Regions from separate parts of the Corynebacterium fournieri genome, predicted to be linked through region 4. Evidence: predicted binding sites of a transcription regulator. Region 4 holds the regulator's gene; each other region holds the start of a gene.
What was found. The regulator LexA, encoded in region 4, represses DNA repair genes until DNA is damaged. The targets are predictions, from matches to a motif close to CGAACANNTGTTCG.
Positions count from the first base shown of each region.

Region 1: CFOUR_RS04625 (HNH endonuclease signature motif containing protein) is a predicted target of LexA. The motif match lies at 1,979-1,992, and genes of this name have one in related genera.
Region 2: CFOUR_RS11250 (HNH endonuclease signature motif containing protein) is a predicted target of LexA. The motif match lies at 4,188-4,201, and genes of this name have one in related genera.
Region 3: CFOUR_RS10145 (HNH endonuclease signature motif containing protein) is a predicted target of LexA. The motif match lies at 2,929-2,942, and genes of this name have one in related genera.

Region 1 is NZ_CP047210.1:942,361-949,430, forward strand. It holds gene thrB (homoserine kinase) at 1-615, shown strand, start outside; gene CFOUR_RS04625 (HNH endonuclease signature motif containing protein) at 612-1,925, opposite strand; gene CFOUR_RS04630 (glycerol dehydrogenase) at 2,261-3,406, opposite strand; gene CFOUR_RS04635 (hypothetical protein) at 3,676-3,831, opposite strand; gene CFOUR_RS04640 (vWA domain-containing protein) at 3,845-5,581, shown strand; gene CFOUR_RS04645 (long-chain fatty-acid--CoA ligase) at 5,594-7,070, opposite strand, start outside.
Region 2 is NZ_CP047210.1:2,364,761-2,371,830, forward strand. It holds gene trpB (tryptophan synthase subunit beta) at 1-1,054, shown strand, start outside; gene trpA (tryptophan synthase subunit alpha) at 1,055-1,870, shown strand; gene CFOUR_RS11230 (Rieske (2Fe-2S) protein) at 1,885-2,232, shown strand; gene CFOUR_RS11235 (bile acid:sodium symporter family protein) at 2,233-3,177, shown strand; gene CFOUR_RS11240 (hypothetical protein) at 3,187-3,489, shown strand; gene CFOUR_RS11245 (hypothetical protein) at 3,612-3,866, opposite strand; gene CFOUR_RS11250 (HNH endonuclease signature motif containing protein) at 4,218-5,477, shown strand; gene CFOUR_RS11255 (hypothetical protein) at 5,484-5,912, opposite strand; gene CFOUR_RS11260 (hypothetical protein) at 6,112-6,561, opposite strand; gene CFOUR_RS11265 (branched-chain amino acid transporter permease) at 6,697-7,047, opposite strand; gene CFOUR_RS11270 (AzlC family ABC transporter permease) at 7,044-7,070, opposite strand, start outside.
Region 3 is NZ_CP047210.1:2,115,709-2,122,778, forward strand. It holds gene CFOUR_RS10120 (Fic family protein) at 1-467, shown strand, start outside; gene dcd (dCTP deaminase) at 512-1,075, opposite strand; tRNA gene CFOUR_RS10130 (tRNA-Gly) at 1,137-1,207, shown strand; gene CFOUR_RS10135 (hypothetical protein) at 1,245-1,823, opposite strand; SAM riboswitch class IV at 1,840-1,979, opposite strand; gene CFOUR_RS10140 (alpha/beta fold hydrolase) at 2,057-2,878, shown strand; gene CFOUR_RS10145 (HNH endonuclease signature motif containing protein) at 3,025-4,548, shown strand; partial or broken gene CFOUR_RS10150 (VanW family protein) at 4,593-6,249, opposite strand; gene CFOUR_RS10155 (glycoside hydrolase family 3 N-terminal domain-containing protein) at 6,356-7,070, opposite strand, start outside.
Region 4 is NZ_CP047210.1:1,373,050-1,380,119, forward strand. It holds gene hrpA (ATP-dependent RNA helicase HrpA) at 1-1,316, shown strand, start outside; gene nrdR (transcriptional regulator NrdR) at 1,343-1,801, opposite strand; gene lexA (transcriptional repressor LexA) at 2,446-3,126, shown strand; gene CFOUR_RS06680 (DeoR/GlpR family DNA-binding transcription regulator) at 3,211-3,999, shown strand; gene CFOUR_RS06685 (HPr family phosphocarrier protein) at 4,101-4,370, shown strand; gene CFOUR_RS06690 (uracil-xanthine permease family protein) at 4,445-5,761, opposite strand; gene nagB (glucosamine-6-phosphate deaminase) at 5,874-6,599, shown strand; gene hflX (GTPase HflX) at 6,596-7,070, opposite strand, start outside.

The DNA.
Region 1 (7,070 bases), 430 kb from region 4:
GCGGCCGTCGCCGGCGTCGTCGCAGCGAACGCGCTTGCAGGCTCGCCGCTGGACCACGACGCGATCGTCCAGCTGTCCTCAGAGTTTGAGGGCCACCCCGACAACGCGGGTGCCTCCGCCCTCGGCGGCGCTGTGGTGTCCTGGACCGACATTCCCGTCGACGGGCAGTCCAAGCCGTCCTACCGTGCTGTGCGCATCCCGGTGGACGATTCCATCAAGGCTGTCGCTCTCGTGCCTGACTTCCACGCCTCCACAAATGCCGTGCGAAAGGTGCTGCCGAGCCACGTCACCCACACCGACGCGCGCTTCAACGTCTCGCGCACCGCAGTGATGACGGCGGCCATCCAGCACCACCCGGAGCTGCTGTTCGAGGGCACCCGCGACCGCCTGCACCAGCCGTACCGCGCCGACGTGCTGCCGATTACCGCCGAGTGGGTCAATCGCTTGCGCAACCGCGGCCACGCCGCCTACCTGTCCGGTGCCGGCCCGACCGCGCTCGTGCTGACCACTTCCGAGGTGGAGCCCTCGCTTCTCGACGAAGCACGCTCCGCCGGCCTACGCATCATCGAACTCGATGTCGCCGGGCCCGCCACCGCGGAGTTGGTGCGAGACTAGTCGTCGTAGCTGGTGCCCGTGCGGTATTCCGGCCGCAGGGGCCCGGTGAAGTTGCGCGTTCGGGTTGGCAGCGAGCGGTTCCTGGAGATGTACTGCGTGCCGTCCTTGAGCCGGAAGTAGAGATCCGGCCCGAACGCCTCTATATGCGCAAGCCTGTGGCTGATCTTTGAATGGCAGCTGGAGCACAGCGGGATGAGGTTGTCTATGTCCGTCTTGCCTCCCTCGTCCCACTCTCTGATGTGGTGAATCTCGATGAAACGGGTGTGGCTGCAGCCGGGCATCGCGCACTGGTGGTTCCAGGCGGTGAGAAGTGCCAGGACCTGGGCGTCGGTGGCGAAGCGCTGGGCACGGCCCACGTTGATGGTCAGGCCCTTCTTGTCCAACAGGTGCATGCGAACCGTGGCGTTCGCGATGTAGCTGCGTACTTCCGCCGAGCGGGCGGAGATATTCTGTGGCATCCACGCGCCCCCGCCTTCAGTAAGCACGATGTTGACGTGCGCGCCCGGTGCGCGGAGGGGACTGGCCGGTTTAGTGCGGACCATGTCCATCATGGCGATGAACGCGGGGTAGAGGTCCTTCTTCTCCGGTGGGCCGTAGCGAGACGGCGGGCGGAGAAGGGAATCTAGGTCGATTTTTGTGCGGGGCCGCGAAGGCTCTTCGGTGTGGTCGGGTGGGCAGGCCTCGGGGAGGTGCTCGGCTTGCTGGATAATCTCGTCGAGTTTGTCTGGGTCTGCCAGGACGTCCGCGTCCGGGAGTTCGGCGCAGTAGTTGGCCAGTTGCGCGATTTTCAGTGCCGCAAGAAGTGCCTGGCCTTGCATTGCAGGAAGGAGTGCTCGGAAGTCCAGCATGCCGTCATCTCTGACATTGGCGGTGACGAAGGGGGCGTCGGGCTCGGTCTCATCTACCGGGTCGGCCCCCGCGAAGATCTGCTGAAGCTCCGAATAGCCGTGGACGAGCGCGAGCTCGACGAGCTCCTGTTCATTCTGTTCGGTCATGTATTTCAGCAGCAGGCGCACGGTGGAGTAGGGCATGACGCCGGAACGGAACGTCTCAAAAAGATGCCGAAATCTGCGTAAACCCCGTGCGATGTGGACGTATTCGTATGCGGTTGCGGTGGGGAGGTTGAGTTCGCGTCTGATCCAGGTCGCGGTGGAATTTTCGCTGTACTGGGCTGCTATGTCGGCCTCGTCAAGCTGGCCGAGGAGATCGAGCATGTCGGCGCGGTGGGTGTGGGATTGGCGGTGGTGGTTCTTTAGATCGTCGACAAGCTGAGGCGTGTCGCGGGTGATTGGAACAGTGGCTGTAGTCATCGGCTGACCCCTGTGCGATGGCTGGGCGGGAACTGTGTGACGCCGAGTGTATGCGAAAAGGTGTTCGATGTAAAGGGTTTGTGTGTCCACTTCATTCAACATGTGAGCCAGGGTTCTGCAGCTGCAGAACTCTCTCAACCTTTGGTTGAGACTCTCTCCCCGGAAAATTGAGCTGATTCTGCAACTGCGGAACCTTCTCAACTAATGGGTGAGAGTTTCGAAAATTGTGCGGGAAGCATTCTGCAGCTGCAGAACCTTCTCAACCACCGCTTGAGAGTCCCGCGCAGCAAAGAAGGGCCGCACGAAAACGATCGTGCGGCCCCTTTGGGCGAAGGCTAGTGCTTGGTCTCGTACTTGTTCGGAGACGGCAAACCGCGTTCCTCGCGGACACGGCGGGAGGTGAACTCGAGGGTGACCAGCGCCTCAACTACCTGCTCCGGGGTGACCGGGAACGGCATGTTGTGGATGGTCTCGTCCTTGCTGGTCGCGGCCTGCGCAACGGCTTCAAGGGCCTCGGTGTCCTCGGGGGAGAGGCCCACCTCGGTCAGGGTGGTGGGCAGGCCGACGCGAGTGGAGAACTCGATGAAGTCCTCCAGCTCTTCGGTGTCAGCGCCCTCCATGATCAGCTGGGCGATGGTGCCGATGTTGACCTTCTCGCCGTGGGTCAGGCCGTGGGTTTGCTCGGCGGCGGAGAGGCCGTCGTGAATTGCGTGCGCCGCAGCGAGGCCGCCAGACTCGAAGCCGAGGCCGGACAACAGCGTGTTGGCCTCGACAACTGCGTCGAGTGCCGGGGTGACCACGCCTGCGCGCACCGCGTCGAGGGCGGCGAAAGCGTCGTTCCAGAGGATGTCCCAGCACAGTTCCGCAAGCGCGGCGCCGGCGCGGGTGGGGCGGCCGCCGTTCATGGTCGTGCCGTTGCCCTTCGCCGTCGCGCGGGCCTCAACCCAGGTGGCAAGGGCGTCGCCGATGCCGGCGACGAGGAACCTCTCTGGCGCACTGGCAACCAGCTGGGTGTCAATGAGCACGAGGTCAGGGTTGCGCGGGAAGAAGCGGTACTCGTCGAAGGCGCCGTCTTCCGTGTAAATCACGGACAGGGTGGACGTCGGGGCGTCGGAGGACGCGGCGGTGGGGACGGAGACCCAGCTGATGCCCGCCTCAAAGCCGGCTGCCTTGGCGGAGTCGATGGCGGAGCCGCCGCCGAGACCGACGACGACATCGTAGTTGTTGTCCTTGATCAGCTTCACGGTGTCGTCGACACGCTTCGCGGTGGCGAAGCCCTCGAACTGAACGCGGTTGACCGGCAGGCCAACCTCTTCAAAACCGTCGGTGAGTTGCTTTTCAACGAGGCCCCACACGGTGTCGTCCGAAAGCAGCAGCGGGTTCTCACCCAGCTGCTTGAGGTATTTGCCCAGCTCGTGGATGGCGTTTTGGCCCTGCACGTAGCGGGACGGGCTGGAAAAGATGCTTGGTTTCGCTGTCATGCCCCTCAATCGTACCGTGACTTTTTGCTTGACGACGTCGCCTGCGGCCGGCTGCCCGGGCCGGACAGGACAGATTGTTTTCCTTGCGAAGCTATAACAAAACGTGCAGGTGCGGTGGAGTTCTTTTATTCTCCTAAGTGATTCTGCACACACGTAAGGGAAGGGTGCGTTGGGATGAATCTGTTGGTTTCGAGGAAGGGTGCGGGGGCTATTGGCGCGCTGCTTTTGGTGGTGGCGTGTTGTTGCGCGTGGGTGCCTGTGGCGTGGGGTCAATCCTCGTCGACAGCGGTGTCTACGGTGACACAGACTTCGTCGTCCTCGACGACGTCGACGAAAGCGTCTTCGTCGGCTTCCGGTAGCGGCTCGGATGACAGCAAGGCGATGCTGATTCTGGATGCGTCGTCGTCGATGGTTGAAGCCGACACCGAGGGCACCCGAATGGATTCGGCGAGGAAGGCGGCGAACGAGCTGGTGGAATCGCTGCCAGAGACGGCGAATATGGGGCTGACGGTATACGGCGCGAATGAGTCGGATGCGCCGGATAATCGGGAGCGGGGGTGCAAAGATATCGAGACGCTCGTCCCGGTGGGCAAGGTTGACAAGGCGAAATTCTCTTCGGCCATTAACGGCTTAAAGCCGAAGGGGTACACGCCAATGGGAAATTCGCTGCGCAAGGCCGCAGAAGAACTAGGCAACGAAGGTCAGCGCTCGATCATTCTGGTTTCCGACGGTATCGATTCCTGTGCGCCGCCGCCGGTGTGCGAGGTGGCGAAGGAGCTGGCCGAAGATGGTGTTGACCTGGCGATCCACACGGTGGGGTTCCAAGTTGATGATGCCGCCCGCAAGGAGTTGCAGTGCATCGCGGAGGCTGGCAATGGTCAGTTTTTGGAGGCGAAGGATGCGGCGAGTCTGTCGCAGTCGTTGAAGTTCCTCGCTCAGCGTGACATCGGAAAATACAAGGTTGAAGGCACGCCGTTCGAGTTTGCGGATTCGCCGGAGGATGCCAAGTGGCTTGGTCAGGGCCAGTACCAGACGAAGGTGACACCGGATTCGAACTCGAAGACCGACCGCTACTTCCGCGTCTCCGTGCCGGAGGGGCATAAGGCGCTGATCACGATGACGCCAATCTGGCAGCCTGACGGGCAATTTCAAGATGCCGAGGTTACTCTCGAGTCCACCGCGCAAACCAACGAGAGCGACCCGAACTGCGGTAAAGCTCGCACGAAGCTCTCCGGCGCAAACATCGCAGGCAGCGCACAATTCGCGATGGAACCCTACTGGGTTTCGTTGTCGCGCGAGGACCAGGCCGATGACTGCGATATGGGCGACTGGCTGATAGCCACGCAGGTGTACAAGACAGGCGCAGAGCTTGTCGACGGCGTCAACGTCGAAGTCAACGTGTTCTACGAGCCGATCCCAGAAAAAGAACAAGCCAAGGAATGGTCGGACAAGGCTATCTCCTCCGGAAAGTACGACGGTGAGGTCCCGTTCGGTACTGGCCAGGAAATCGCTGGCGGCACCAGTTTCAACGATGCGGTGGAGATCAGCGAGGGCACCTATTCCGACAAGATCGTTCCTGGCGAGTACCGCTTCTACAAGATCCCGGTGACCTGGGGCCAGCGTCCGGTGCTGAATATGAAGGTCAAGGAGTCAGTCACAAACGACGCAGACTCGGTGAAGATCAAGATCTTTGACCCGACACGCCTTGAAGTTGGAACAAGAGACTTCAGCTTCTACGACAAGGAAGAGGAAAGCGGCCCAGTCTCGCCAGCGCAGCACACGATGTACGGCGGGGATAATCCGCACCAGGGATACTACTTCCTGCACGTCGGCATGGGAGCGAAGAGCGAAGATGAAGCCACAGGCGTGGAGCAGCCGTACGAGTTTGTGGTGATGCTCGATGGCGAGCCGGTGGACGGTGGCCCGGATTGGACGGCCACGTACGAAAACGGTCCGGAGCCGTCGGATGAGCCGATCAAGTTTGAAGGTGCGAGCACCTCGGGTGAGCAGCGGACGGTGGAGGCAACCACCGAAGCTGCAGAGCAAAGTGAGCAGGTCGCATCTGACCAGGACAAGTCGGGCGGGTTGTCCCTGCCGTTGCTGGGCGGTCTCGGTGTGCTGCTGCTGGCCGTGATCGGTGCAGTGGTGCTCCTGCTCAACCGCAACCGCGCATAAGCACACGTTGCGCTACGACGTCGCCTGCGGCCGGCTGCCCGGGCCGGGCAAGGCAATGATGTCGAACTCGTCGCGGGCCAGGTGCTTGCGCAGGTCCTTCTTGTCGAATTTGCCCACGGAGGTTTTGTCGATGGAATCGACGAAGGTCCAATACTCGGGCGCCATCCACTTGGGCAGCACGTCGGCCAAGCCGGCCCGCAGGCGGGCGGCGGTCTCCTCGGTCGGCGGTACCTCCGCGGTCAGCTTGGTCACGGCCAGTGGACGCTCGCCCCACTTCTGGTCGGGGATGCCGATCACGGCGCACTCGATGACGTCGTCGGACTCCATGATCAGGTTTTCCACCTGGGCGGAGTAGATCCACTCGCCGCCGGAGCGAATCACGTCGCGGGCGCGGTCGTAGAGAGTGAGGAAGCCGGCGTTGGTCACGGTGCCCACGTCGCCGGTGCGAAGCCAGCCGTCGGCGGTGAAGTGCTTGCGCTCGTCGCTGACCTCCTCGCCGCGGAAGGTGGAGGCGACCTCGCCGGGCTCCTGGGTGGGCGAGTGGTAGTAGCTGGCGGCGACCATGTTGCCGCGCACCTGAATCTCGCCCTGGGTGAGGTCGTTGGGGGCCATGACCTGCCCGTCGTTGACCACGCGGTACTGCAGCGTCGGGGCGAAGCGGCCCTGGGAGATGCGGTACGCCCAGCGTGCCTCGCCCGATGCGCCGGACGGCGGCCTTGCGACGGTACCTACGGTGGAAGTCTCCGTCATGCCCCACACGTGCACCACGTCGACGCCGTATCGCTCCTCCCACACCTTGATCAGGGCAGGCGGGGCCGGCGATCCGCCGACGAAAATCTCCTGCAAGCTCATCCGCTCCGGAGGGTTGTGCAGGTAATGCACCATCAACTGGATCCACAGGGTGGGCACGCCGTGTGCCACGCGGGGGTGGGTGCCCGCGATGAGTTTGGCCAGGGTGGGCGCGGACATGTCCGAATCTGGCAGCACCAGCGGCGTGCCGGCCAGAAACGCCGCGAGTGGCACGCCCCAGCTGAGCACGTGGTAGATCGGGATGCAGCACAGGAAGGTCTCGCCGTGGGCGACAGCCAGCGAATCGGTGGCGCGCAGGCTGGTCGCCTCCAGCCACAGCGAGCGGTGCGAGTAGGCCACGCCCTTCGGCGCGCCGGTGGTGGCGGTGGAGTACACCAGTGCCGCAGCGGTGTTTTCGGGCAGTTCCGGCCAGGGGTATGACGTGGGTCGTCCGTCGAGAAGCTGCTCGTAGCTGTACACCTCAACGGAGGCGGGCAGGTGCGACGCCGCGCCGTCGAGCGGGCCGATGCCGGTAAACGCCACAGCGCGCACCGTGGGGCACGACTGCAAGATGGCGCCCAGCTTTTCCGCCAGGCGGGGGTCCGCAACGATGACCTCGGACTCGGCGTGGTTGACCACATAGGCGATCTGGTCCGTCATGAGCTGCACGTTCAGCGGGTTGAACACCGCGCCCTTGGCC
Region 2 (7,070 bases), 990 kb from region 4:
GCTGCGCGACTACCTCGGCCGGCCCACCCCGCTGACCGAGTGCCGCAACCTGCCACTTGAGGGCAACGCGCGGATCTTTCTCAAACGCGAGGACCTCGTCCACGGCGGCGCGCACAAGATCAACCAGGTCATCGGCCAGGCACTGCTGGCCAAAAAGATGGGCAAGACGCGCATCATCGCGGAGACCGGCGCGGGCCAGCACGGCACCGCCACCGCCCTCGCATGCGCGCTTCTCGGCCTGGACTGCGTGATCTACATGGGCAAGACCGACATGGAGCGGCAGGCCCCCAACGTGTACCGCATGCGCCTGATGGGTGCGGAGGTCGTGGGTGTGGAAGCCGGCGCGGGCACGCTCAAAGACGCGGTGAACGAGGCGCTGCGCGACTGGACCGCCACCTTCCACGAATCCCACTACCTCCTCGGCACCGCCGCCGGCCCGCACCCGTTCCCCAAAATTGTCAAGGAGTTCCACCGCGTCATCTCCACCGAGGCGCGCGCCCAGATCCTGGAGCGGACCGAACGGCTGCCCGACGTGGTGGTCGCGTGCGTCGGCGGCGGCTCCAACGCCATCGGCATGTTCGCTGATTTCATCGACGACCCGGATGTGGAGCTCGTCGGCGCCGAACCGGGCGGGGAGGGCTTCGGACTCGGCGCCCACGGCGCGGCCATCGCCCAGGGCACCACCGGCCTGCTGCACGGCACGTACTCCTACCTCATGTGCGACGGCGACGGGCAAGTGGAAGAGTCCTACTCCATCTCCGCCGGCCTGGACTACCCGGGTGTAGGCCCCGAGCACGCGCACCTGGCTAAGTCCGGCCGCGCGAAGTACGTGCCCGTCACCGATGAGGAAGCCCTCAGCGCCTTCCAGGCACTGTCGCGCCACGAGGGCATCATCCCCGCGCTCGAGTCCTCCCACGCCCTGGGCTACGCCCTCAAGCGCGCCGCCGAACACCCGGCGGACGCCGAGCCACTGCACATCCTGGTCGGCTTATCCGGCCGCGGCGACAAAGACATCGCACACGTCCAAGCCACCCTTGCCCAGAAGGAGAAGTAAATGTCCCGCTACGAGCAACTCTTCGCCAGGGGAAAGGGCGCCTTCGTCCCCTTCATCATGCTGTCGGACCCCACCCCGGACGACGCCGTAGAGATCGTCTCCGCCGTCGTGGACGCGGGCGCGGACGCCGTGGAGCTCGGCGTGCCGTTCTCCGACCCGGTGGCGGACGGTCCGGCGATCCAGAATGCTCACGTGAGGGCGCTGGCCGGAGGTGCGAACGTCGATAAGGCGCTTGCGCAGATCCGCACCATCCGTGAGCGCTACCCGGAGCTGCCCATCGGCATGCTCGTGTACGGCAACGTCGCGCACGCCCGCGGGCTCGAGCGGTTCTACCGCGAGTTCAAGGAGGCGGGCGCCGACAGCGTGTTGCTTCCCGACGTCCCCGTGCGCGAGTCCGCTCCCTTCTCCGCAGCGGCCGCCGCAGCCGACATCGACCCGATCTACATCGCGCCGGCCAAGGCGTCCGAGGCCACTCTTGAGGCGGTGGCGGGCGCATCGCGCGGCTACATCTACGCCATCTCCCGCGACGGGGTGACCGGCGCAGACAAGGAAGCGACGGTGGAGGGTCTGCGCGAGGTCGTGGATAGCGTGCGCAAGTTCGGCGGGCCGCCGGTGCTGCTCGGCTTCGGCATCTCGCGCCCGGAGCACGTCCGCGACGCTATCGCCGCGGGTGCCGCCGGCGCGATCACCGGCTCCGCGATCGCGAACATCATCGAGGAGCATCTTGACGACGGCCACGTCACCGACATGCCCGCCCTGAAAGAAGCATTGACCGAGTACGTCAAGGCCATGAAGGGCGCTACGATCGCATCATGACCTGTTCACGACGCATGTTTCTACTTGGCACCGCGACCACGTTTGCCGGTGCATTCCTCGCCGCGTGCGGGGAAGAGGCCCCCGAAGAAGTTGCCAAGACCGACGTTCCGGTCGGCTCCGCGGTAATTCTGGACCAGTTCATCATCGCCCAGCCCACCGCCGGCCACTACGTTGCGTACTCCAGCGTGTGCCCGCACCAGCAGAAGAAGATCACCAAGGTCGAGGGCGACACCGTCAAGTGCACCGCCCACGGTTCCGTGTTCAACATCGCCGACGGCGCGCGCGTGTCCGGCCCGGCGGTGACCGGCATGCGTGAGGTGCAAGTGACCGACAACGGCGACACCCTGCAGGCCGCGAACTAGATGAAGAGGCTCGATCCGCTTCTCGTCGGCATCGTCGCCGCGGCGGCGCTCGCCTTCCTTCTGCCGGCCCGCGGCGCGTTTGCCGACGGCTTCGCCGTAGCCGTCAAACTGGCCATCGCGCTGCTGTTCTTCCTCTACGGCGCCCGCCTGTCCACGCAGGAGGCGCTGAAGGGCCTGACCAACTGGCGGTTGCACGGCGTGATCCTCGCGTTCACGTTTGTCATCTACCCGCTCATCGGTCTGCTGGCGCAGCCCACCACGGCACTGATTTCCAACGACCTCTACCAGGGCCTGTTGTTCATGTCCCTGGTGCCGTCCACCGTGCAGTCCTCCGTCGCGCTGACTGGCGTGGCACGGGGCAATGTCTCCGGCGCGGTGGTGGCGGCGTCGGTGTCCTCGCTCGTCGGCGTGATAGTCACGCCGCTGCTTGTGATGTGGCTGATGGGCGCGGGCAGCGGCGTGCACATCGACGCGTCCGTCTTCGGCGATATCGCCTTGCAACTCTTGCTGCCGTTCATCCTCGGCCAACTCGCGCATAGTTTCCTGCCGCGGGTGGGGGAGATGGCCAAGTCGAAGGCGACCAAGCTCGTCGACCGCGGCTCGATCTGGATGGTCGTCTACTCCGCGTTCTCGCGCGGCGTCGTTTCCGGCGTGTGGACGAACGTGTCCGTGTGGGAGATCGTGTTTCTCACCGTCTTCTCCTGCGCGCTGGTTGCGGCGATGCTCTGGCTCACCCGCGTCGTGCCGGAGGCTCTGCACTTCCCGCGCGAGGACCGCATCGCCATCCAGATGTGCGGCACCCAAAAATCGCTTGCCACCGGTCTGCCCATGGCCACAGTCATCTTCGGCGGGGCGTCGCTGGGCGTGCTGATCATCCCGCTGATGATCTACCACATGTCCCAGCTAGTCATCTGCTCCGCGTACGTCTCACGCATTTCCCGTTAGGAGTTTCACGTGAAACATTTCGTCCGCATCCACTACAACGTCCCGGAGCTCGGCGGCGAGCTGCTCAACATCGCCGAACTCGAAGAAGTCTCCGCACACGAGTGCACCATGGTCCGCATGATCGAGCTCGACCCCTCCGAGACCATCACCGGCATCTTCGTCGACGGCAAAGTCATCGGCCAAGCCAACCGCCCCATGGACACCGTCCCGCACCCGCACACCTACGACGACATCGAAGGCATCACCGCAACCCATCTCACCGAGGCCGAGTTCGAAGGCCTCTGGTCCGAGGCTCAGGCAAAGTTGCAATAGCTTATCGACGTCCCTCCGGCCCGCCCCGCCACCGGCGCGGGCCTTTTTCGTTGGTGGGCCCCAATAGTTGGTGGTGCCGGAATTGTCTGCAATGCGGAGTTGCAGGGGACAAGGTCAGCCCATCAGGCAAAGGGGCCGGACAACAACGACACCGCGAGAGTGATCGGCCAGGCTAGCAGGGTAAGAACAGACAATATCCCCAGCAGGGGGCGCTTATCCCGCACCGCGATGACAAACCCCAGAACAGATACCGCGATCAAGGCGACCCAATAAAGCCATTGGCCCCACATGGGAACGCGGTCACCCATAAACGGTGTTGCGATCCATACCGCCACAAAAATCGGGTAGATATACGCTGTGCGGTGAACTTTCGCCATGATCCGGCACCCTCTCCTTAACAGTTATGAGCGCGTGGCACGAGACGGATAGCACAACCAGCTACGACACTACACGAAACTTGACCTTTTTCGTTGGCCATTACCAACTATTGGCGGTCTCGGAATTGTCCGCAATGCGGAGTGGCGGCATGGGCTGGAGGGGTGGGGAAGGCGGAGTTGACGTCGATAAGCGATAGCCAATAGTTGGTTCGCCCCCACTTGTCCGCAATGCGGAGTTGCGGACAAGTTATAGCTTGGTTTCGAAACCTCATTTCCGCAGGTCAGAGGAATGTCGGTGGCGAGTTTTATAATGCCGGCAATCGAACTCGCATTCGCCTCAAGGGGGCCAAATTGACCGCCGCATTGACCACCGAATCTAACCCCATCGCCGTCGCATTGAGCCAGCAAATCGAGGACACGCACCGAGCGATGACCCAGAACAAAGCAGAGTTGTTGTCCGCGATACAAACCTTTGATGAACTCGCACTTGCTATCGAATGTGGCTCGTCAACCACCGCGCAATTCCTCATTCGACGCCTCGGCGTGTCCTCCTCAACAGCGCACGAGTACGTCAGCGTCGCCCACCGCCTTCGACCCTTCCGCTACCTGCAGCAACAATTCACCGAGGGTGCGCTGAACTACTCGGTGGTGCGGCTGCTTCTGAAATACATGACTGCCGAAAACGAGCGTGACCTGGTAGATCTCGCCCTCGGGATGGGCTACCACGAACTGGAATGCGCACTGGCGGGGAAGAAGCCGCAGGACGGGGAGGGCGACGACAGCCCCCAGTACTACCTGAGCCTGCACAAGCGCGATAACGGCGATATCGCGTTCCACGGCAACCTCAACGCCGCAGACGGGGCCGCGTTCATCGCCGCGCTGAAGATCGGGGAGATCGCGTACTGCGACCTGGACGAGGTGCTCGAGGACCTGGACCCCGAGGTTAACGGTGAAATCGACATCGCCTTGGAGCGCGCCGAAGATGTGGAGGAGAACCGCCCCGCGCGAAAGACAGTCTCCGGCTACGGACTGCCGATTGGGCGGATGCTGCTGCGCGCGCTCATGGGCATCGTCCACATGGCACGCACGACGCCGCGCAACACGCTCACCACGCCGGGTGCCCACGTGAACATCCTGGCCACCCCGGACGGGCGCGGCTACATGCCGAACAACGTGGGCGCGCCGTCGAAGGCGATCGCGAGCCTGCTTGCTAACGCGGACGTCCGCCACTCGACGGTCAACTCCGAGGGCCTCATCCTCAACACCGGACGCAAACAGCGTCTCGCCACAAACGGGCAGGTTAATGCGCTGCTGGCCATGTGGGGCGGGCAGTGCGCGGCACCCGGGTGCACACACACGCGCTTCATTGAGATCCACCACATCGAGGACTGGGCCGCCGGGGGCCTGACCGACCTGGAGAACCTCCTGCCGCTGTGCTCTGCCTGCCATTCCCTGGTCACGGAGGGCTACCTGAAGACGCTGAAGGAGCACTCAGACATCCATTTTGTCTACCGCGACGGGACGCGTTTCGTGTCTACGAACTACTCCCTGCCGCGGCGTGACGACATCATGCGGACCATGGAGGAGTGCAACTGGTCCTTCAACGACTAGCGACGCTTAGAAGAACTGCTCAACGCCCGGAATGCCCGGGACACCCGGGATCTTGCCCGCGGCGGCCGCTGCGCCACCGAGCACTGCGATGACCGCGGCGGCGATGCCGGTGCCCACGAGGATGTCGTAGGTGGTGCCGAGCTTGTATCCGCGAGCTGCGTCGTTCTTCAGCGAGGAGGTTGCGCTGTTGGGTACCTGGTTCTTCTCGGAGGAACGCTTGTACGGCTGGGAGTAGCCGGTGCCCGGCTCCAGCTCCTCGCGGATCATGGCCTTGCCCTTGTAGCCAGCGAGGTATGCGTCGCTGACCTCGGACGCGGACTCCGGGTGGAGCTGGTCACGGAGGGACTGCAAATCGCCTTCTGCTGCCTGCGCCGGGACGGCTGCCAGGGACACGGCGGTTGCTGCCGCCACGGCGGCTGCGGTGATGCGCTTCAATGGAAACTCCTTTGTGCGAATCTGACTTTTTACGGCTCGGATCGAGCCCCGGCCAGTAAAACATATGTTTCCGCAGGTAGACAAACAATTCTTTCGGTGTAACGGAGAGCTAACCGGTGACGATATAGAGGGCCCAAAACCAAAAACTCCCCTCCCGGTGAGGGGAGAGGAGTGTGGATTGCTCCCTAGGCGTGAGGCCTTAGGAAGGCAGCTCGACGCCCGGAATACCCGGGATCTTGCCCGCAGCGGCCGCTGCGCCACCGAGCACTGCGATGACCGCGGCGGCGATGCCGGTGCCCACGAGGATGTCGTAGGTGGTGCCGAGCTTGTAGCCGCGGTTAGCGTCGTTCCGGTAGGAAGAGTTCATTACGGCACCCTGGTTGGCGGCTTCTTCACCAGTTTCGGTTTCGAAGATGCCGCTCTGGGCGGAACCAAGGAACGGGGCGGAGAGACCATCGCCCTTCTTGTCCCGCTCAGCTGCGGTGGCGGCATCCATATACTTTTCCATCTCAGGGAAGGTCACCTGCGAAGAAGACTCATGGCCATAGCCACCGGTTTCCTTCCCGTTAATCTCAACTGCCTGTGCCGGCACGGCAGCAAGGGACAGGGCGGTGGTTGCGGCCAGAGCGGCGGCGGTGATGCGCTTCATGGGGGATCTCCTTGGTCGATGCATGAGTGTGATTGCCAGAAAACCGGACTGCGTCAGTAAAACACACATCGCCGCAGGTCACCTGACTTTTATCAGATGAAACGATATGTATCGCACGCCTACGCCGTCTGGCCCCTAAAACACCAGGTTGACCAACACCATGTACAGGGCAGTGCCAGCGAAGATGGACAGGTCCGCGCGACGCCTCCAGCGGTGCAGGAGCAAGGTGGCGGCTAACGCAATGAGCGCGGAGGCGAGGTGGGCGGGGGAGTGGGCGTGGCCGATCACGGTGTAGGCCACCAGGACGGTCATCACCCCGACGGGCATGAGCACGGCGAGGAAGTCGATGAACGGGCTGCCCTTGAGCACGCGCAGCATGGAAAACGGCAGGGCGCGCAGGAGTACGGTGACGACGCCGACGGGGATAAGTACGGCGGCGACCATGGTGAGGGTCACGCCGTCGGGGAGTCCGAGGTTTCCCGTCATGGCAGCCGCCAGGAAAGGGAGTC
Region 3 (7,070 bases), 740 kb from region 4:
TCCTTTCCCCACCAACCTCAATGTCCCTCTCGCACCAGTTCTCACTCCAGCGGAAGAAGTATTACGCGGCGTTCGTAGAAGCCGAAAACCCGATGAACTACGGGGAGGCAACCTTTTTTATCGAAGCCATGCTCGAGATGCTGATTGATGCCCAGAATGATTTGGAGACATCATTAGATCAAAAACACTTTCAGCTACGGAGTTTGCAAGATGTCTTATCATCCTTAGACCGTGACGAGTATGAACGCGACCTGCTTTTTTTAGCTGCACAAGCGTTTCTTTTTGGCCCGGATTTACCCTTCCCCCTCAAGGACGCAGTATCAACGATGGGACGTTCGTGGAACACCATCCGGCCCGTGGCAGAAGACTTGGAAACGGAGGGACTCATCCAATCGGCGTCGAAGCGCCCTCTCACTCTAGAACTGACCACTCGAGGCCGTGAATACTTGCATATATCAGAAGACTGAGTGGACTAGGGGCTACCGAAGATAGCGTCGATAGGCAATCGCGCCTACCGAAAGTTCAGGTACGCCTTCGAGGGGGTGGGGCCGCGCTGGCCCTGATACTTCGAACCGAGGGCGCCGCTGCCGTATGGAGTGTCCGCGGGCGAGGACATCTTGAACAGCGCGAGCTGGCCGACCTTCATGCCCGGCCACAGCACGATGGGCAGGTTGGCCACGTTGGACAGCTCCAAGGTGATGTGGCCGGAAAAGCCCGGGTCGATAAAGCCGGCGGTGGAGTGCGTGAGCAGGCCCAAACGGCCGAGGGAAGACTTGCCCTCGAGGCGGCCCGCCAGGTCCGCAGGAAGCGAGAAGCATTCGAGCGTGGACGCGAGCACGAACTCGCCGGGGTGCAGGACGAAAGCGTCGTCGTCCGGCACCTCGACAAGGGTGGTCAGATCCGGCATCTCCTGCTTCGGGTCGATGTGCGTGTACTTCGAGTTATTGAAAACGCGGAAGAACTTGTCAATGCGCACGTCGATGGAACTCGGCTGAATCAACTCGGCGTCGAAGGGGTCGATGCCGAGGTGGCCGGAGTCGATTGCGTCGCGGATGTCGTGATCTGAAAGCAGCACGGCTCAAAGTGTACTTCCCCGTTTTGGGGTCCGAATCCGTGGTGCTAAAGTCATCAACGCTGCCGGCGTAGTTTAGTGGTAGAACATCAGCTTCCCAAGCTGAGAGTGCGAGTTCGATTCTCGTCGCCGGCTCTCTTTTTTATCTGGGGGAAGGCTGGGCCCGAGGGGCCTACGCGTGGCTACAAGGGCCGATCGGTTTGGATGAGACGACGCTGACCGGGTATCCGTTACCGTTGAAGTCACCGCGCAGCACCGGCCACTCCCGGTTGTAGTACCTCGCGTTGGCGAGGCGCTCCGGGTCGTGGTTGTAGCAGGTGTACACGCCGTCTTCGGTGGAAAAGATCAGCTTGGTGCCGTCGTGCTCGATGATGGTGATGGGCAGCCAATCCTCTTTGGGGCCGTTGCCGGCGCGTAGTACCGGAATCCAGTGAGGTTTGTGGCCGTTGGCGATCAGGTCGCACTCGTCGGGGCCGCACGGAATGCGTTCTGCGGGCGGCTCAGGCAGGGGAACGACGGTACCGTTGGCGTCGCGGACCGCGCCCTCGATGGCGGAGTACTCAAATTTCGGGCCGGTGTGGCCCACGAAATCAAATGCCTCCATGGGCGAGGCGAATTCCGCGGTGACGGTCTCACCCGTGCTGTCGAGCCTGAACGTGACAGTGTTGATGTTGACGCTGCCGAGGGTCGCTGGAACCCAGTCATCGGCGAAGTCGAAGGGGTTGGACATTGCTGGCATGTCGGAAGACATGGTTGATCTCCTTTGAAAATCGCGCTTCCGGCGCGGCGGTTGCTCGTGCCGGCGGATCTTCTCCCGGGGGCACCGTGCGCGATGTGCGCGGTTGCCAGCCGACGAGCCGGGAGGCTTCGCCCGCTTTTACTTGCGGGACCGTCGGACTTCGTGATCCGCAAAGAAGATTAACAGACAGCTTTGTCTAGTGCAAGTGGGACCGGAGAGCGTCGATTAGCAATATGCTCGACAGGATGAAACTGAGCAGCGCGATGATGACACTTGCAGCTGGCTACGGAGCAGTGCGCGGGCTGCAAAACCGCCCGCCGATGCCGTTCAACGACAGGTCGTTTGAGCCCGAGCACCCCACGCCGGTGATGTACGTACACGGGATCAACTCGCGCACCGCGGCGTTCGAATCCAACGCACACAGCCTGCGCGAGCAGGGCTTTTGGGTGTGGGGCTACGACTACGGGGACATGATCGCACCCGGATTCTTCGGCGTGGGCGACCTGAACTCGATCGTGTGCGACGTAGAGGAAAACGTGGACCGCGTACTGCGAAAAACCGGTGCCACGCAGGTGGATATCGTGGCGCACTCGCAGGGCGCGCTGATGACCAAGCTTTTCATCGCTCGCGGCGGCGCGGAAAAGGTGCGCCGCGTAGTGGCGATGGGAGGCAACTTCCACGGCACCGATTTCCGCGGCCTGGCGGGGCAGATGGGCGAATTCGCATCCCGCCACCCACACTTCACCGCACTGTTCGCGCCCGGCGCAGCCCAGCAGCTGGCAGGTTCGGCATGGCTACAGGAGTTCGCCAGCGGGCCAGACACCGTACCCGGGATCGTGTACACCTCCATCTACTCGCCCGCAGACACGGTGGTCACCCCCGCCTCCGCGTCCGCACTGCAGTCCGCGGACGGCGCCGATGTGGCCAACATCGACTCCGGGCAGTGGTACGACGGCTACGCGCCGATCCACTCGCTCATGCCTCGCGACCCGCTGTACGCGGAGCTCACTGCGTGGGGGCTGCTGCGAGACGTGGGCGACCACGTGCCGCCGCAGCGAGAAAGCTAGGCAGCGGCGGCTTGTCGACGGGCTAAAGCTGCAGCTTGGGCGGGATTATTCGAACAAGTGTTCGTGTGGGTGGTTTGTAGCGTCGGGCGGGGCCGTAGTGTGTCGGGTGTTCGCCTCGTGAAGGCTCTGAAGGGAGGGGCGCCGCCATGACCAGGACAATCGACTACCACGTGGACCAAGTCGTCGCGGGGCTCGAAGCGCTCGAGGCGCTGATGATGCAGCCGGAGTCCTACCAGCTCGCATCCACCCACCACGCGATGGAGCGCCTGCACGCCGCGCTACCCCTCCTATCCAACGCCAACATCGCCTTCGCTTTTGTTTGCGAGCGCGACGGCGCAGGACGCCTAGTTGGGGCCAACCATCCCGTTGAATACCTGACCAAGCAGCTCGGCCTTCCCCGCGCCGACGCGTTCAACCTGCTCAGTCAGGCCAAGACGATGTTCGGCGAAGTGGAGGTGCCCACCCCGCCCTCCGACCCTTCCACCGGCGAGGAGGAGCGCCGGAAGCAGCAAGAGGAAGAGAAGCGGCGCAAGGAAGAAGCGCGCAAAGCCAAAGAGCGGGCCCGCAAAGCCGCTGCCAAAGCGAACGCAGAGAAAAAGCGCATCATCGACCGCGCACTGATGCAGCTCAACGAGCACGCCGACCCGGGCCGCGACGAAGTCTACGCCCGGGCGCTCGAGGCAGCAGAGACCATGTCCGCCGAGGAGCTGCGGAAATTCGTCACCAACCTGGTCAAACGCGCCAACCGAAAGGGCCGCGACTACTCGGGAAAGAAAGACCCCCTCGCCGCCTTTAAGAAGCGCACCTTGGTCTTCGGCGAAGAGGACAGCGACGGCGGAACCTGGGCCAAGATCTACCTTGACAAGGCCAGCCGCGCCGCCCTCGAGGCCGCCATCGCCGCCGGCGAAGCACCCGGCGCAAATTTGCCCGACGGGGTCGAGGACAAACGCACCCGCGGACAGCGCCGCTTCGACCAACTCATGGACATTGTGAACCGGCACGGCACATCCTCCGCCGCCGGGCGGCGCGGTCTCGGCACCGTGGTGCTGACCATGACGCTGGATGAGCTCCTCGGCGCCGACGCGTACACGGAGTTCGCCACCAACACCTCGGTGTCTTTGACCGCCCTGGACGTAGTGCGCCTGGGGTTGGCCGGCGACTCGTTCGCGCTCCAACTCGATTCGTGCACCGGGGTGCCGCTGTCGCTCGGCCGGGCACGTCTGGCCAGCATCGAGCAGAAGATGGTCCTGCTCGCCATGCAGCAAGTGTGCGCGTGGACCGGCTGCACCAAACCAGGCGTGGAGCTGGAGGCGCACCACATTGAGGCCTACTTCCACGGCGGGCTGACCAACTTGGACAACCTCATCCTCCTGTGCCGCGAGCACCACAGGTGCAACAACGACAACAGAGATGGCGCCGGCGGGAAGGGGCACTTCGAAAAAGACCCCGCCACCTGGGATATCACCCACCACCCCGCAGATGGCGGACCGCCGGTATCTACCTCAACCCACCAGTACCAACAATCACCCGGTCAACGGACCATCCGGCGCGCACAGGAGAAATACCCGGCCTTCGACGACCCACCGAATGCGAGAGCGAGCGATCCGCCACTGTTTGAAGTCGGCGAAAACCGGAAGACCGCTCCAAAGCGGAAAGGCAATACAGCGTGACAGCCGGGCCGGCCTGCTCGTGCCTGCCCGCGTCCGCCCGAGCCCTACCCGCAGCGCACGACCGGCTGCGGGTCGTACACCGTCGTCTGCGTCTCGCGGTTGAGCTCGTTGCCCGCGAGATCGTAGATGATCCGCGTGTCGGAAGTAGTGAAACCGGGCGCCCCCGACGAAGGCGCGCAGCTGTCGCCCGGCACGTTCATCGGCTGCGGCGAGGTCTGCGCCCAGCGCCCACCGTTGACGGATTCGACGGTGATGGACTTCACGCCCATGAGGCTCACCGTGACTTCGCCGCCGCCCACGTTGGTCGCGATACGGACCGGGTACGGGCTGTCGTTGCGGAACTGCAGATCGATGGCCCCCTCGTACACGGTGGCCTCGCGGCCAGCCGGGTAGCGGGAGATGTAGTACGAGTGCGGTGTGTGCGCCACATCCGTCATGCCCGCGAAGTACGAGGCGTTGTACAAGGTGGTGGCGAACTGAGAGATGCCACCGCCCACCGCGGTGTCCGCGTGGCCATTGAGGATGATGCCGGACTCCACGTAGCCCTGCGCGGTGCCGCGGGGGCCGGTGTAACCGTTCAAAGAGAACGTCTCCCCAGGGTTGACCACCGCACCGTTGACCGTCTGCGCCACCAGCGCGATGTTCGTGCCGGACGCGCCGGAAAAGCCGCCGGTGGTAAACGAGCCGACAACGTCATTGAAGGTGGCGTTTTGCGCCTGCTCGGTGGTGAACTCGGCGGGTACGTCCTTGTACACCGCCTCCCATGTGCGGGTCTCGGTGCCGTCCAGGCGCTTGTCCAGGGTTGCCAGGGTCGCGTCCCAGTCCACCACCGATCCGTCCACGGATGGCTCAACCCCGCCGCCGGCGAGCACGCGGGCGTTTTTGCCCTCCACCTCGGTCGCGGCGAGCTGGTCGCCCAGGATGGTGCGGGCAGCGTCCGTGTTCACCTCGGGCTCGAGGCGGCCTTTCACAACGGGGAACTGCACGATCTCGCCCAGGCGGTCCTGCGGCACCGCGGCCGCCACGCCGTCCTTGCCGGTCACGGTGAGCGGCCCGTCCAGCGCGGCACGGACCGGGCCGCCGAGAGCCGCTTTCATAGCGTCGTCGTTGACGGCGGGCTGGACCTCGCTCGGTTCCACATCGACGCCGTCGGGGTTGAGCCAGCCGGTGGTCACTTCGTCGCGAAGCAAAGAGCTTTCCACCTCTTGGCCCAGCTTCGGGTCGGAGGATTCGGCCTTGCCGCCTTCGATGCGGATGGTGCCGTCGACGGGGGTCGACGCGCAGCTCTTTTGCCATCCGGTCGAGCTGGCGGGTCAGGGCGGTGTCGTCGATGGTGGGAACGACGTCCACCTCGTGGGTGGTGAACAGTCCGCGCAGCCGCTCGACCGGGTTGGCGGTCTCGATGCCAGCGGCATCTACGGTGGCATCGAAGTCAATGCCCAGGCCGGATTTGGCCGGGATGAACTCGGTGGACTTCTCCCCCGCGGTCACGGGGACGGCTTCGTCGGTGATGCCGCCGAGCTCAGCCTGAAGCTTGTCGCGCGCCTCCTGCGGAGCCATCGCCCCAATGTCCACGCCGCCGACGTGCGTGCCGCGCGGCACCTTGCCGCGGTGCGTGGCCAAGTCCGCCAGATACAGTGCGAGGGCCACAGAGAGAACGCCGAGGAGGATGCCGAGCGCGATCTTGGTGCCGCGGCCCATCACTCCCGCGCCGCCCGAGGCGGTCCCGGAGCGGCCTTTCCTGTGCGAGGTTGCCTTCACTGTAGTCACCCGAGACACAGTAATGGAGATCTTTAAAGTCGCATAGCTACAGCCCCACGTCAATGAGCTGCTGCTGCACCCTCGTGGCTGCTTCGTCGACGCGCGCCTCTGGGATGTAGCCGCCCTGCACGCACCACACGATGTGGTCGATGATGCCGGGCAGATCCGCCCCGGAGGACCACAGCGCCTGGTCCGCGCCGGAGCCGATTGCCCTGGCCACGGCGTCGCGGGTGGGGGCGTAGTCCAGGATGCCGCGCATACCGGAAAGGTCGTCGGTGACCACGACGCCCTCGAACGGCGCGCCGCCCGGGTAGTCGCCGCTGCGCAACAGGCGGTAGGCGTCCGGGTTCATGGAGCTGGGTACCCCGTCGGGCCCAAGCCCCGGGACGATCATGTGGCCCATCATCACGCTTGCGCGGGGAAATTGGGTCAACAGCGGCCCGTAGGGGCGAAGGTCCAGCTCGCGCACCTGGTCCAGCGGCGGGGTGACGGCCAGCTGGTGGTGCGTGTCCCCGGAGGCGCGGCCGTGGCCGGGGAAGTGCTTGTAGGTGGGGGTGACCCCGGCATCCAGCAGCCCCTGGGAGAACAGCCCCGCCACGCGCACCACTTCGTCGGGGTTGCCGTGGAAGGAGCGGTCGCCCACGATGTCGAGGCCGTTGACGTCGAGGTCTAGAAGCGGCGCGTAGTCCACGTTGATGCCGTGGGCGCGCAGGGCGCGGCCGATGTCGTATCCGGTGCCGCGGATCACCTCCGGCGGTTGC
Region 4 (7,070 bases):
ACGGCGTGACCGTCGACGTACCCGTCCCGCTGTTGGCGAACCTCAGCCCGCACGGCTTTGACTGGCTCGTGCCGGGGCTGCGCTCAGAACTGGCTGCCGAATACATCCGGACCCTGCCCAAGGCACTGCGCAAAACCGTGGTGCCCGCACCGGACTTCGCGGAACGCGCGCTCGAGCTGATACAAAACCGAAAGGCCGCGGACGGCGCGAGTGAGCAGCAGTTGCGGCAGGAGCCCTTCGGCGACGTCTTGGCAGACGCACTGCGCTCGATCGGCGGACGCGGCATCAATGGCTCCGACTTCAACCCAGCTGCCCTGCCCGCGCACCTGAAGGTGACGTTCGCGGCGATCGACAGGCGCGGCAAGGTCGTCGACCACGACAAAGACCTCGACGCCTTAAAACGCCGGCAAGCGGGCAAGATCAAGTCTTCGGTGTCCAAGGCGGGGCGCACCTCCGAGTCTGAAGCTGTAGCGAAGTGGACCGCAGACTCTTTGGGCGCTGTGCCGGAAACCGTCACCACCACGATCGACGGCAACGACGTCGACGCCTTCCCGGCACTGGAAGCCACGAAGGACGGTGTGAAGGTCACGGTGCATCCGACGAAGGCCGCCGCAGACGCCTCCATGATCACCGCGACACTGACGCTGCTGTTGCGCGAGATCACCGTCAACCCCACCCAGATGACGAAGGGGCTGCCACTGCGTCAAAAGGTGGCCGTGGACCGCTACCCGCACGGCGGCGCCGAGGGTCTGGTGGAAGATGCCCGAGTGGCCGTCATCCGCGATGTGATGCTCTCCAGCGGCGGGCCGGTGCGCTCGCCTGAGGAGTTTGAGGCGCTGGTTGCAGAGATCCGGCCGCAGGTCGCTGGCGCGGTACGGCGAGTAGTAGTCACGCTCGCTCCGGCGCTGGCGGATTACGCCAACATGGCTTCGGAATTGCTGCATTGGGAAGGCCCAGCCATTGACGACATGAACTCGCAGCTCGCGTTTTTCCTGCCTAAACATGCTGTGACCGTGCACGGTATCGGCCATCTACAGCACCTGCCGCGCTACATCGAAGCCATGCGGATCCGCCTGGAGGATATGCGGCTGGACCCGGACCGGGATGCCGACAGGCAGTCCGTGATCGATGCGGTCAAGCGCTATTTGGCGCAGCGGATGAAGTCCCTCCCCGCGGGCCGAACGAAAACGAAAGCGTATAAGGACATCTTGTGGCTCATCGAAGAGCTGCGGGTGAGCTTGTTCGCACAGCGATTGGGCACACCGAAGCCGGTGAGCCAGCGGCGCATCGAGAAGAAGATCGACGCGTTGCGGTAACGCTGCGAGACCGCAGAGGCGCCGCCCTAGAAGTCCTCGCGGTCTCGGCGCCGCATGAGGCGAATTTCCGATTCGAAGTCGTCGGCACTTTCGAACGACTTGTACACGGAGGCGAATCGCAGGTAGGCAACCTCGTCGAGTGCACGCAAGGGCTCGAGCACCGCCAGGCCGATTTCGTTTGCCGGCACCTGCGAGCTTCCCTGCGCCCGAACCGTTTCCTCCACCTCCTGGGCGAGGCGTTTGAGTGCGTCGTCGGAGACATCCCTTCCCTGGCACGCCCTGCGCACACCGACGATCAGCTTGTCGCGGTCGAAAGGCTCGCTCACGCCGTTTCGCTTCACAACAGTCAGCACGGCCTTTTCTACCGTGGTGAACCGGCCCCCGCATTCCGTGCATTCCCGCCGCCTGCGAATGGCGGATCCAGCCTCGACTAAGCGGGAATCAGTGACGCGAGATTGCTCGTTGTGGCAAAAGGGACAAAACACTGCGTACTCCCCCGGTTGTCTAAACGGTGTGGCCTTGCCCCGAGTCTACGCCCCGCCTAACGCGCCGACGTCATCGCAGCGTTTTGGGCAGCGTGTCCGCTGGTCGCCACCTGGCCGTCACCTGCTCCCGCGAAAACCCCGCCGAATGCGGAACCAATGAGCAGCGCAGCGGTCATACCCGCCCCCAACAGCAACGTATCTCTCCGCTCGCGTCGGGTTTCGAACGCGCTGACGTCACCCGACCCCGCGATTGCCTCCTCCCGGTCCGAACGATCGTACTTTCGATGAGTCGCGGAAATCGTTCGAACTGATCCGCCGCCAGTCCGGCGCGGCTGAGTCGACTCAACGTCCCAAACCTCCGCGGGAGGCACCACAGACGGCGCGGTGCTGCCAAAGTGAAATGCATTCTGTGCTGGGTTGATTGCAACGGCCATTACCGTCTCCTTTCGTTCTGCGGCACACCTTACGTTCGGCGCCGACACGCTCGAATGTTCTAACGTTCATGTGTTCGAATACGCTGACGTGTTCGATTTATAGCAAAGCGGTAGCCCCGTGTCCAGCCCACACAGGAAATCATCGAACATGAGTGCCCTATCTGGTAGGTTGTTTGCGCAGAGACCACTCGCCGAGCACTAGGAGCAAACATGGCACGAAAGAAGGCCGACCAGGGCACGCCCGACTACAACTCGCTCTCCGACCGCCAGCGCCGCATTTTGCAGGTCATCCAGGACGCTGTCGTGCTGCGGGGCTACCCGCCGAGCATCCGCGAGATCGGAGATGCCGCCGGACTGCAATCCACCTCCTCCGTTGCGTACCAGCTCAAGGAGCTGGAGAAGAAGGGCTTTTTGCGGCGCGACCCGAACAAGCCGCGCGCAGTGGACTTGCGCCAGTTGCCGGAGCACGGCCGCAAGAAGCGCAAGCCGCAGGAGGAGAAGCCGGAAGATTCCTCGAACGCTCGCTACGTGCCGGTGGTCGGCCAGATCGCCGCAGGCGCTCCCATCCTCGCCGAGGAGAACGTGGATAACTACTACCCCTTGCCGGAAGAGCTGCTCGGCGACGGCGATTTCTTCATGCTGAAAGTCGTCGGCGAATCCATGCGCGAAGCCGGCATCCTGGACGGCGATTGGGTTGTGGTGCGCTCGCAGCCGAACGCCGAGGAGGGCGAGTTTGTTGCGGCGTTGCTCGACGGAGAGGCAACGGTGAAGGAGTTCCACCGCGATTCCTCCGGTGTCTGGCTGCTCCCCCACAATGAGGCGTTTGAGCCGATCAAGGGCGACGAAGCGGAGATCATGGGTCGCGTCATCTCGGTGTTCCGTACGCTGTAAGCAGTGCGCGTTCGCACACGCGAGCGCCTCACCAGCAGCTTTACGCATAGGGACAAGGTCCCGAATATACGCGCAGGAGAATCTATGTACGCCGAAGAGCGCAGACGCCAGATTGCGTCGCTGACCGCTGTGGAAGGCCGCGTCAACGTCACCGAGCTGGCGGAGCGCTTCGACGTGACGGCAGAGACGATTCGCCGCGATCTGTCAGCTCTGCACGACGAAGGCGTCGTCCACCGCGTACACGGTGGCGCGGTTGCCAGCCAGTCCTACCGCAGCACCGAGCTGCCTTTGGATGCTCGGCAGCGTGCCTCGTCGTCAGCGAAGGCCGCAATCGCGGAATGCGCCCTCCAGTTCATTCCGGAAAGCCCGAGCAGCACGATCTTTCTCGATTCCGGATCTTCCATTGGCATGCTCGGTCAGCGCATCGCCGAAACCAGTGCCGATCGCGAGTATTCGGTGGTGACCAATTCAATTCCCACTGCCTTGGACCTCAGCGTCTCCGGCCTCCACGATGTGCAGCTGCTCGGGGGAACGGTCCGCCCAATCAGCCAGGCGGTAGTGGGCAGCACGGCACTGCGCACCCTCGCACTTCTGCGAGCCGATGTCGCGTTCGTCGGCACCAACGCCCTGTCCATACAGCACGGCCTGTCCACGGCTGATGCGCAAGAGGCGGCAGTCAAAGCCGCGATGGTCACGAACGCCCACAAGGTGGTTGTGTTGTGCGATTCCACCAAGTTGGGCAATGACTACGTCGTCAGCTTTGCACCCTTGAGCGAGATTGATGTGGTGGTCACGGACAGCGAGGCTCCCCCGACATTTCTCGACGAACTTCGCTCCCACGGTATTGAAGTGGTCCTCGCAGGCGCGCAGTAAGCCCCGCGGCTCAGTCCTAGACGGCCGTTGTGGCGGCGCGGCCGTGAACGGTCCTACACTCGGTACAAAGTACTGCAACAGAAAATCAGAAAGGACCCCGTATGGCTTCCAAGACCGTCAAGGTCGGTTCCACTGTCGGGCTGCACGCTCGCCCCGCTACCGTCATCGCCGATGCTGCCGGAGAATACGACGACGAAATCCTGCTCACCCTCGTGGGCGGCGATGACGATGACGAGACGGATGCTGCTTCGTCGCTGATGATTATGGCCATGGGCGCCGAGCACGGCGATGAAGTGACCGTCACTTCCGAAAACGCCGACGCTGTGGAAAAGATTGCAGCGCTCATTGAGCAGAACCTGGACGAAGAGTAGCCAGCTTCCGCTTGACGACGAGCTCACGCCCGGACGACGGTCCGGGCGTTTTGCTTTGCATGGTGCCGCTTTGCCTACTGCGAAAACGTCGACGGCTTGGAAGTGTCGAAGCCGGAGCGGTAGCGCCCTTCGCCGAAGGTGTTGTACGCCAAACGCATGAGCGGGTAGATCACGATGATGCCCACGGATCCCAGCGCGATGCCCTCAAGCGTGACCGCACCAAGGTCGAAAGTGAGGTTGCCGATACCGACGATGAGCGCCACTGCAGCGGCGGTGAGGTTGACTGGATCCGTGAAGTCGACCTTGTTGTCCTGCCAGATGCGCACGCCCAACATGCCGATCAGGCCGTAGAGCACGAGACATGCGCCGCCGAGCACGCCGGCGGGGATGGTGAAGATGACCGCGCCGAACTTCGGGATGAACGCCAGCACGATTGCGAACGCGGCGGCGACCCAGTACGCGGCGGTCGAGTACACCTTCGTCGCCGCCATCACACCGATGTTTTCTGCGTAGGTGGTGGTACCGGATCCGCCGAAGCCGCCTGCGAGCGTGGTGGCGATGCCGTCGCCGATCAGCGCGCGTCCCTGCATGTCGTCGAGGTTGCGGCCGGTCATCTCGGATACAGCCTTGACGTGGCCGACGTTTTCGGCGATCAGCACGACCAGCACCGGCAGCGTCACCAGCACCGCAGAGAGGTGGAATTCGTGCCGGTGGAACTGCGGCAGGCCCACCCACGGCGCGTCGGCGATGGTCTGCATCGCATCCTCGCCGAGCCCGCCTGTACACGCGGCGAACATCCAGCCCACCAGCACTCCGATCAGGATTGACAGGCGCGACAGCATGCCCCTGGTGGCCACTGTCACCACCACGACCGTCAGCAGCGTCACCCCGGCCACCCACGGCTGCGTTTCCACATTGGAAACCGCCGTCGGGGCCAGGTTGAAACCGATCAGCGCCACGATGGCGCCGGTTACCACCGGCGGCATCACAGCGTCGATGACGCGTTTGCCCGCCCATTCGACCACAACGCCCACGAGAATAAGTGCAACGCCGGTCAGCAGCACGCCGCCGAGCTGGGCTCCCACCCCGTACTGCTGCGACGCCGTCAGCGGAGCGATGAAGGCGAAGGAGGATCCGAGGTAGCTCGGCACCTTGTTGCGCGTCAGCAGCAGGAAAATAATGGTGCCCACGCCGGAAAACAGCAGCGTGGTGTTGACCGGGAAACCGGTGAGTGTAGGTACGAGCAGCGTCGCGCCGAACATAGCCACGACGTGTTGCATGCCGATGCCGATGGTGCGCGGCCAGCTCAACCGCTCGTCCGGGGCGACAACCGCCCCGGGGCGCACTGTGCGCCCATCTCCATGCAGGGACCAACCAAATTTATGCGTCACAAAGCACCATTATCGCCCCAAAGAGCAATTCTCCCGCCGCGGGGGTGGCGGCTGCCGGATTGAAGGGGATGACCGGCCTGACGCTCAACGCAGCCTTGCTATCTTGAGCTGCATGGATATCATTGTGCGCCCCACAGCTGAAAAGGTCGGCGTCGCCGCCGCCGACCTTATTGAACCGTTCGTGCGCAGGGGTGCAACCCTTGGCCTGGCCACGGGCTCGACGCCGAACCCGCTTTACATGGAGCTGGCGCGCCGCCACCGCGAAGAGGACCTGAGCTTTGCCGAGTGCGACGCGTTCCTCCTCGACGAGTATGTGGGACTGGAGCGCACGGACGAGCAGTCCTACTACGCCACCATTCGTCGCGAGTTCACCCGCCATATCGATATCGACGACGAAAAGGTCCACTCACTCAACGGCCTAGCGGAGGATCCGGAGGCGGAGGCCCGAAGCTACGAGGAGCGTATCCATGCGGCTGGCGGGGTGGATGTGCAGATTCTCGGAGTGGGCGCCAACGGCCACATCGCCTTCAACGAGCCGCCGAGTCCGCTGGATTCACGCACGCGCCAGATCGACCTGCACCCCACCACCGTTGCCGACAACGCCCGCTTTTTCGACAACGAGGACCAAGTGCCGCGCACAGCTCTGACCCAGGGGGTGGGCACGATCATGGAGGCGCACACCATCGTGCTCATCGCCACCGGCGCACACAAAGCCGAAGCGGTCAAGGCGCTCGTGGAGGGCCCGGTGACTCCGGGGTGCCCGGCATCGGTGCTGCAAAACCACCCGCGAGCCACCATCATCCTCGACGAAGACGCGGCGTCGAAGCTTGAGCGCTAGCTCACCACGAATTCTGCGTACTGCTCGGCCAGCACGCGCGGGAGGCGGACGTCGATACGCGTGCCCGCTTCCTCGTACTCCTCGTTGCGCACAGTGCCCTCATCGTGGACGCGGCTGACCACGTCGCCGCGGGTGTAGGGCACGACCATGGTCACGTGCGCTTCGATGGAGTTGAGGTGCTGCTCAATGCGTCCCTCTAACTCCTCAATGCCTTCACCGGTGCGGGCGGAGACAAACACCGCCGTGCGGCCGGTCTTTTCAAAAGCGTGCCGCAGCTCCGCTAGCACGAGGGCATCAGCCTCGTCGATCTTGTTCACCACCACGATCTCCGGCGGCATCTCCTCGCCCGAATCGCGGGTGACTTCCGCCAGCACCTCGTTGACGGCTTCAATCTGCTTCAAGGGAAACGGGTCGGAGCCGTCCACCACGTGGAGCACGAGGTCTGCGCCGGCGACTTCTTCCAGCGTCGAC